DNA from 3 places in the Erwinia sp. SLM-02 genome. Region 1 is predicted to be linked to each of the others. Evidence: predicted binding sites of a transcription regulator. Region 1 holds the regulator's gene; each other region holds the start of a gene.
What was found. The regulator CRP, encoded in region 1, controls carbon source genes, mostly activating them, when cyclic AMP is high. The targets are predictions, from matches to a motif close to ATGTGANNNNNNTCACAT.
Positions count from the first base shown of each region.

Region 1 (3,149 bases):
AGCACCCGCAGCCTGGCGGCAATGGTCTGTGCGTTCCAGCGGATCACCGCCTCGGCGTGGCTTTGCTCCACCAGTTTCTGAACTTCTTCCGGCTGATGCAGGCTGACCGAAATATGCTCCTGCAGATCCAGCGCCACCTGAAATGCACGCGTCAGCCGCTGGTAGTGGTTATCCTGGCTGGCGGACAGCATATACATCTGCTGATAACAGGTATTAATCAGGTCAACCGCTTTTTGCTGGCGAGCCAGCAGCGGCGGAAGCGCGGTCTGCGGATCGGTCAGCCGGGTCAGCAGCGTATATTTTGCCTCGCAGTAGTCGGCCAGTTCGCGGTAGAGCAGGCTTAGCGTTTCCCGCATCGGCTGCTCTTTCCACAGCCGGAACCACAGCCAGTTGAACAGGCCGTACCAAATGGTGCCGAGAATATAGAGCAGCGGGGGCTGCCAGAGGGGGACTCTGCCGGCAAGGCTGAGGGTGAAAATGGCGGCAATTAACGAAGCGGGAAGCAGCCGACCGTGCAGCGGACTGATTTCCGCAGTGACGCCCAGCAACAGAGCCATCACCAGCATAATGATCGGCAACGGCACCCCTTTTTCGCCCGCATACAGGATCAGAAAGCTACAGAAGGCAAACAGGCTGCCACCAATAATCAGGCGTTTAAAAAAGCGTTTATGGGGGGTATCAAGACCGGCGTTGTTGCAGCAGGCGGGAACTAACGAGAAGAGTAAACCCTGTCTGAGATCGCCCAGCAGCCAGCCAATGGCTATCGGCAGGCACAGCACCAACGTTTGCCGCAGTGCATAGTTGACTTCAGGGTGATAAATGATTCTCCGCCACATGCCTAACACCACATAAAAAAGGGCGCGACCAGGCTGTCGCGCCCCAGAGTCAGAACCGCTTAGCGCGTACCGTAAACCACGATAGTTTTACCGTGCGCGGAAATCAGGTTTTGATCTTCCAGCATTTTCAAAATACGGCCCACGGTTTCACGAGAACAGCCCACGATCTGGCCGATCTCCTGACGGGTGATTTTGATCTGCATACCATCCGGGTGGGTCATGGCATCTGGCTGTTTGGCCAGATTCAGCAGCGTTTGTGCAATACGCCCCGTCACATCCAGGAAGGCGAGGTTACCGACCTTCTCAGAGGTGACCTGCAGACGGCGTGCCATCTGCGAAGAAAGACGCATCAGAATGTCAGGGTTAACCTGAATCAGCTGACGGAATTTTTTATAAGAGATTTCAGCTACTTCACAGGCACTTTTTGCGCGCACCCACGCGCTACGTTCCTGGCCTTCTTCGAAAAGACCCAGTTCGCCAATGAAGTCGCCCTGATTGAGGTAGGAAAGAATCATTTCTTTGCCTTCTTCATCCTTGATCAGCACCGCTACTGCGCCTTTGACGATGTAGTAGAGGGTTTCTGCCTTTTCACCCTGATGAATCAGGGTGCTTTTGGATGGATATTTGTGAATATGGCAATGTGACAGGAACCATTCGAGTGTTGGGTCTGTTTGCGGTTTGCCGAGAACCATTCGCTGTTATCCTCTATTGTAATCGTGCCTAAATATACCCTTTTTATCACTCAGGTTGCAGAAATGTTAACTGCTTTTTGAAATATTTCGGGTAAACAGGGACGGAATTCCCTGTCAGGCGCTTCCCATAGGAAAATCAAACGGGCCATACCATTAAGAGTCTGGCTCATCCTGTTGTCCCGTTTTCACCATGCATTGCAATGCCAGAATATTAATACAGCACCGTTTGTAGCACAGCTTGACCTGGCTGTCTCGTGTTGTCTCATGTTGTCTCGCTTCAGCAGGGTGCTAAAAGGCGGAGCGGCCTTTTCTGTTGCGGGTAAAGCGGTGTGCAGGCCTGCCGCGACCTCCCTGATTTGCCTCGTTGCCACGGGGATCACGGTCGATAAACAATCACGCTATGGCACGGTTCGTCACGGAGATGACGCTATTTTATGCTTCTATCACGGTATCCGCGCTACCGGTGTCATGCCGTTCCCTGCTGACGGTGAAGGTCGCCATCGGATGGAGTCATGCTGGAAGCGCCTCTCACCGTTAAAGGAGTAACTATGAAATCTCAAATCGCGTCACTGATTCAGGAAATCACCCCACGAGTGCTGCAATGGCGTCGGCATATTCATCAAAATGCCGAGCTCTCCTTTCATGAGCAAAAGACGGCGGATTATGTTGCCGGTGAGCTCCAGCAGTTTGGCGTATTAACGCTCACCCGCCCTACGCCAAACAGCGTGCTGGCGGAGTTAAAAGGGGCGCGCCCCGGCCCCTGTATCGCGCTGCGTGCCGATATGGATGCCTTGCCGATCCACGAGCTGAACCAGGAGCCTTTTACCTCGCGCAATGACGGGGTCATGCACGCCTGCGGTCATGATTCGCATACGGCCATGCTGATGGGCGCGGCCTGGGCGCTCTGCCAGCTGCAAAAACAGATTGCCGGGACGGTGAAGTTTATTTTTCAACATGCGGAGGAGGTTCCGCCGGGCGGGGCGCAGGAGCTGGTCTCTCTGGGCGTGCTTGACGGAGTTTCGATGATTTTTGGCCTGCACGTGATGCCGGCATTTCCAACCGGTACGGTGAGTTACACCGAAGGTGTTTTCAGCGCGGCCAGTGATAATTTCGATCTGATCCTGCAGGGGAAAGGCTCGCATGCCGCTCTGCCACATACGGCGTGCGATCCCGTGGTGTTAGGGGCCGGGGTAGTCCAGGAGCTGCAGCAAATCGTTTCACGCAGGCTGGATCCTAACGAGGGCGCCGTGCTCAGTATCGCCAGTTTTATGGCCGACGGGGGCTACAACGTTATTCCGGATACGGCGCATCTCAGAGGCACGCTGCGCACGCTGAGTGAAAAAACGCGTACTGAAATCCCAAAAATGATGGAACAGATGCTCGGTGGTATGACCGCGGCGGTCGGGGCGAGCTATAAGCTGGACTGGACGAAGGGTTATACGCTGGGCTTCAATCATCCGGATGCCTGCCGCTTTGCCGCAAAAAATGTGGTCGATACGCTGGGAGCCGATGCGTTGAAAATCATGCCGCATCCGATGTTTGGCTGTGAAGACTTTTCAGCCTACCAGCAGGTGATCCCCGGATGCTTCCTGTTTATTGGCTCCGGAAACGAACAGAAAGG
Region 1 covers NZ_JAQISN010000004.1:410,816-413,964, forward strand. The annotation lists gene PGH32_RS21040 (YccS/YhfK family putative transporter) at 1-836, opposite strand, end outside; gene crp (cAMP-activated global transcriptional regulator CRP) at 896-1,528, opposite strand; gene PGH32_RS21050 (amidohydrolase) at 2,077-3,149, shown strand, end outside.

Region 2 (3,149 bases), 260 kb from region 1:
TGGTGGTGGTTGCCAGTCGGGCAATCACGCTGTCGTCGTCAAGGGCGTTGGTCAGGCTGGTAATCACCTGGATATGCTCGTTGTTTCGCGCGGCAATACCAATGACCAGGCGAGCAATATCGTCTTCTTCTTCACCGAAGCGCACGCCTTCCGGATACTGGCAAAACACCACGCCGGTTTTCAGCACGCGGTCTTTAGCGGCAATGGTGCCGTGCGGCACAGCGATCGACTCACCCAGATAGGTTGGCGTCAGCTTTTCACGTTCCAGCATGGCATCAACATATTCCGGCTCAACGTAGCCGCCTTTGACCAGCTGTTCACCGGCAAAGCGAATCGCCTGCTCTTTATCCGTGGCATGATTGCCCAGGAATACGTTGCTGGCCGTCAGCTGGAACAGATGCTCCTGGCCTTCATCAAAGCTGTCGCTGAGCGTGGTGCTCACTTTCTCGCGATGTTCAGCGCTGCGGTTGGCTTCAACCAGACGCGCGGTCAGATCGTTATACAGGCCGCTGTCGAGGAAGTTGGTCAGGGAAATATGCTGTGCGTGAGGCGCCTGGCGCATCGCACGCTCGGTCAGATCGCGATGGGTAATCACCAGATCCACATCGCCCGGCAGGCTGTTGATGGCCGTATTGGTCACGGAAATCGTGGTCAGCCCCGCATCGTTCACTTTCTTGCGCAGTACGCCCGCACCCATCGCGCTCGATCCCATACCGGCATCACAGGCCACAATGATTTTGCGCACGTGGGATAAATCAGAGTGCAGCGCATCGGCACCGGCGACATTTGCAGACTGGCCTTTTGACTGCGCTTTCATTTCCTGCATACGACGGGTTGCAGCTTCGATGTCGTCTTCTTCTTTCACCTTGCTGGTTTTCAGCAGAACGGCTGACACCACAAAGGATACGGCGAAGGCAGCAACAATGGCCGCGATGTTCGCGAAGTAGGCGCCTTTAGGCGTCATTGCCAGTACGGCGAGGATGGAACCCGGAGAGGCCGGTGATACCAGACCACCGTTCAGCAGCGTCAGGGTGAAGACGCCGGTCATACCGCCCAGAATCACCGCCAGAATCAGACGCGGGTTCATCAGCACATACGGGAAGTAAATCTCGTGAATACCGCCAAGGAAGTGGATGATCGCCGCACCGCCGGCAGACTGTTTAGCATTGCCACGGCCGAAGAACATATAGGCCATCAGCACGCCCATACCCGGGCCCGGGTTCGCTTCAATCAGGAAGAAGATAGATTTACCGGCTTCGCTGGCCTGCTGAATACCCAACGGCGAGAAGATACCGTGGTTAATCGCATTGTTCAGGAACAGGATTTTTGCCGGTTCAACGAAGATTGAGGTCAGCGGCAGCAGGTTGTTCTGCACCATCAGATTCACGCCGGCGGCAAGAATATGGGACAGGCCTTCAACCAGCGGACCGATAGCCAGGAATGCGAGGATAGCCAACAGCATGCCGATAATGCCGGCAGAGAAGTTGTTAACCAGCATTTCAAAGCCGCTTTTGATTTTACCATCAACCTGGCGGTCGAAGGTTTTAATCGCCCAGCCGCCCAGCGGACCGGCAATCATTGAGCCGAGGAACATCGGCATATCGGCACCCACGATCACACCCATGGTGGTAATCGCACCGACTACACCACCGCGATCGCCACCGACCAGGCGTCCGCCGGTATAACCGATCAGCAAGGGCAGCAGATAGGTAATCATCGGGCCAACCAGCTTCGCCAGCGTTTCGTTTGGCAGCCATCCGGTTGGAATAAACAGCGCGGTAATAATACCCCAGGCAATAAACGCCCCGATATTTGGCATTACCATATTACTCAGAAAGCGACCAAAGTTCTGAACCTTGATCTTGATATCTGATGAGGACATAAAAGCACACCTCTTATTGGTACGCGCTGACCATGTAAGAGAGCGCGCTGATGTTGTTTGAAGACGGTTACGGCGAAAAAGCCGTCAGTATCACTGTATGCAAGCGGACTCTATCACGCGAATATGACGCTGCGTAGCTGACGAATTATGTGTGATCTGGATCACTATGCAACAGGGGGGGAGGAGGGTTTTATTGTGATCTTCGTCACAATAAAGTTGTGTAAAAAAACCACAAAGGTCGAAATACGAACAGACACGCCGCTATTATGTGATATAAATCACGTAATTAGATGGGTTTTTTGTTCGTAATATGTGATGTAGATCACAAGAAACTTTTCTTAACATGCCGGCTTATGTGCCGCCATTCGAACGCGATCTGTTCTGCCCACGCTCTGTAACTAAGCTACATATCAGGCTGCCCGTTTATTCCACTTTTATTCTGTCACGGGCGGGGAAGAATATGCCACCCAGGCGAGCGGATATTCAGGTTCACGCAGGGAATAAATAAGGCCACCGACGGGTGGCCTTATTATCACGGTGGGAGGTAAGCCCCACTGCAATATTACTGAATGCTGTTCTGCAGAACGTTTTGTGCCTGAGTCAGTGACTGGGCGTTCATGCTCAGGTTGCTCATCAGCGTATTGTAAGCGGATGCCTGATCCTGAGTGGGGAACTGCACCGCCGGGCCATTAAAGGTGACGCGCGTACCCTGCTGCTGCAGGAAATCACCAACCTGGATCACATCCTGGCTCAGCGTTTGTAGCGTTGGCAGCAGAGGCATTAATGCATCCGCAGGCTGAGTCACCACTTTATTAAAGACGTTATCGTAGACGGTTTTAAGGTCTTCGGGCTGCTTCAGCGTCGCTTTGCTGCTGTCGGCCTGGGTTTTCGCGGCCTGAATCTGCTGATTCAGCACGCCCAGAGAACCGCTGGCCTGGCGCAGCGAATCGCGGCGAGTCAGATAGTCCTGCGGTGTGCGGATCGCGGAAAGTTCATCCACTACCGGTTTTAAGCCGGTATCGACAGCCTTGTTTACCTGCTGAGAAAAACCGTAAATGATGGCGTAATCGCTGACGTAATTGCCGAACTTCTGCTTCTGATCTTCGCTCAGCGAAGGCAGATGTTCACCGCTGCGCATCACCGTATTTTGCAGAAAATCGATAAACGCCTTACGTTGGTCGGCTTCTTTATCACCGCAGCCGGTCAGCTGCAGCACCAGAAACAGCGCCATAAACGGCACCAGCAAACGCATCCAGATGCGCGCAGG
Region 2 covers NZ_JAQISN010000004.1:149,503-152,651, reverse strand. The annotation lists gene PGH32_RS19920 (PTS mannitol transporter subunit IICBA) at 1-1,882, opposite strand, end outside; gene PGH32_RS19915 (DUF3053 domain-containing protein) at 2,445-3,149, opposite strand, start outside.
Region 2: PGH32_RS19920 (PTS mannitol transporter subunit IICBA) is a predicted target of CRP. The motif match lies at 2,076-2,093, and genes of this name have one in related genera.

Region 3 (3,149 bases), on a different contig from region 1:
TCTGAAATTCAGGAGGTTATCATGCGCCGCGCCCCGCTGATTCTGTGGCAGTTCATTCGCGCCTTTTTCATTATTTACCTCTGCCTGTATGTGGGTATCGGCATTTCCGGCCTGCTTCCCGTGACCATTCCCGGCAGTATTATTGGCATGCTGGTGCTTTTCGCCCTGCTGGCTTCGCAGATCCTTCCGGTAGAATGGGTCAGACCCGGCTGCAGCCTGTTTATCCGCTATATGGCGCTGCTGTTCGTGCCGATCAGCGTCGGCGTGATGAACGACATGGACATCCTCACTGCACAGTTTGGCCCGATTGTGGTTTCCTGCCTGGTCAGCACGCTGATTGTGCTGGTGACCGTCGGCGTGCTGTCGCAGCGCATGCATCGCCAGCCGCTGGCACCTCAGGGAGAACGCGATGAGTGATATGTGGTGGTCCGTGCCGCTGACGGTCGTGGTCTTTCTGGCGGCGCGTCAGCTGGCCGCGCGGGTTAAAATTTCCATTGTGAATCCTCTGCTGATCGCCATGGCGGTGATTATTCCGCTGCTGCTGCTCTTGCAGATCCCCTACACCCGCTATTTTCAGGGCAGCGCGATCTTAAACAGTCTGCTGCAGCCCGCCGTGGTGGCCCTTGCCCTGCCGCTGTATGAACAGATGCATCAGATCCGCGCCCGCTGGAAGTCGATTATCAGCGTCTGCTTTATCGGCAGTGTCACCGCGATGATCTCCGGGACCGCGATTGCCCTGTGGCTGGGTGCCACCCCTGAAATCGCCGCCACCCTGCTGCCGAAATCGGTCACCACGCCGATTGCGATGGCGGTTTCCGGCTCGCTGGGCGGCATACCGGCAATCAGCGCGATCTGCGTGCTGATGGCCGGGGTGCTGGGCGCGGTATTTGGTCATATGCTGCTGAATCTGCTGCGGGTGCGCGCCGCTTCGGCGCGCGGGCTGGCCATCGGCAATGCCTCACACGCCATCGGCACCGCCCGGGCGGTAGAGATGGATGCTCAGGAAGGGGCGTTCAGTTCGCTGGCGCTGGTACTCTGCGCGATTATCACCTCGCTGCTGGCACCGTTTATTTTTCCCGTTCTGCTGCACTGGCTGGGGTAAAACTTGCGAGAGATCTCGCATTTTGTTTATCAATTTCATTTATTACACTGACACAGAGATGCAGATCACATATAACTGGCTGCCGGCTCGTTAACATGAGCCCGCATCCAGTATAAAGAGGCCTAAAATGCATCCAAGATTCCAGGCAGCCTTCGCCACGCTTCCCGAGCCGTTACAGCATGCCCTGCGGCCGGTTATTTCCTCTGCGGATTTTTCTGCCCGTATCAGCGCCGATGAGGCCGCCAGGCTGAAGCAGCAGTACGGCTACGGCGACAGCGAGCTGGCCTTTGCCCTGCTGCCGCTGGCGGCGGCCTGCGCGCAGGCCGCGCTGTCCGATTTTAAAGTGGGTGCGATTGCACGCGGTGCCAGCGGCACGCTGTGGTTCGGTGCCAATATGGAGTTCAGCGGCACCACCATGCAGCAGACCGTGCATGCCGAGCAGAGTGCGGTGACCCATGCCTGGCTCCGGGGCGAGCGCGCCCTTGCCGCGATCACCGTCAACTACACCCCCTGCGGCCACTGCCGTCAGTTTATGAACGAGCTGAACAGCGGCACCGCCCTGACCATTGAACTGCCGGGCCGGGCAGCGGCCACGCTCGGCGACTATCTGCCGGATTCGTTTGGCCCGCGCGATCTGAACATTGCTACCCTGCTGATGGATGATGTCGATCACGGGATTGCGATCCGTGGCGATGCGCTGGAGCAGGCGGCGCTGGCGGCGGCCAACCGCAGTCATGCACCTTACAGCCAGGCCTTGAGCGGCGTGGCGCTGGAAACCACCGACGGCACGATCTTTGCCGGGCGCTATGCGGAAAACGCCGCCTTTAACCCTACCCTGCCGCCGCTGCAGGGCGCACTGAATCTGCTGAATATGGCCGGTTACGCCATCGGCGACATTTCCCGCGCGGTGCTGGCCGAATCACCCACGGCGAGGCTCAGCCAGCAGTCCGCCACCGCCGCCACCCTCAGCGCGCTAGGCTGCACCCGCTTTAGTTCAATTCCTCTGATTTAATCGTAAAAATCCGCCAGCAATTCGAGAAAGATCGCAGCTTTTGTTATTACTTGTTAACAAAAGCTGTATTTTCAGATGAATTATTTTAGGATTGGCCCCACATCATCACGATAGCAACCAGAGTACGAATTGCATGGAACTCGAATACGAAAGTAAACGATCGCTTTACATCCCTTACGCCGGTCCGATCCTGCTGGAATTCCCCCTGCTGAACAAAGGCAGCGCCTTCTCGATTGAAGAGCGCAATAACTTTAACCTCAACGGTCTGCTGCCGGAAACGGTTGAAACCATTGAGGAACAGGCCGAACGCGCCTGGCGGCAGTTCCAGGATTTTAAAAATAATAACGATAAGCACGTCTATCTGCGTAATATCCAGGACACCAACGAAACGCTGTTCTACCGCCTGCTGGACAACCACCTGGAAGAGATGATGCCAATCATCTACACCCCTACGGTGGGCGCTGCCTGTGAGCACTTCTCTGAGATCTATCGCCGCGCACGCGGTCTGTTTATCTCCTACCCGAACCGCGCCAGCATTGAAGATATGCTGCAGAACGCCACCAAGCAGAATGTAAAAGTGATCGTCGTGACCGACGGTGAGCGCATTCTCGGCCTGGGCGATCAGGGCATCGGCGGTATGGGTATTCCTATCGGTAAACTGTCGCTGTACACCGCCTGCGGCGGTATCAGCCCGGCCTACACCCTGCCGGTGGTGCTGGATGTCGGCACCAACAACCAACAGCTGCTCAATGACCCGCTGTATATGGGCTGGCGTCACCCGCGCATCACCGGCGAAGAGTACGATAATTTCGTCAACGAGTTCATTATCGCCGTGAAAAGCCGCTGGCCGAACGTGCTGCTGCAGTTTGAAGACTTTGCGCAGAAGAACGCCATGCCGCTGCTGGAGCGCTATCGCAACGAAGTCTGCTGCTTTAACGACGATATTCAGGGCACCGCCGCCGTCACGCTGGGCACGCTGCTGGCCGCCAGCCGCGCGGCGGGCAGCAAGCTGAGCGAGCAGAATGTGGTGTTCCT
Region 3 covers NZ_JAQISN010000001.1:2,361,496-2,364,644, forward strand. The annotation lists gene PGH32_RS10960 (CidA/LrgA family protein) at 22-417, shown strand; gene PGH32_RS10965 (CidB/LrgB family autolysis modulator) at 410-1,102, shown strand; gene cdd (cytidine deaminase) at 1,230-2,114, shown strand; gene PGH32_RS10975 (NAD-dependent malic enzyme) at 2,248-3,149, shown strand, end outside.
Region 3: cdd (cytidine deaminase) is a predicted target of CRP. The motif match lies at 1,156-1,173, and genes of this name have one in related genera.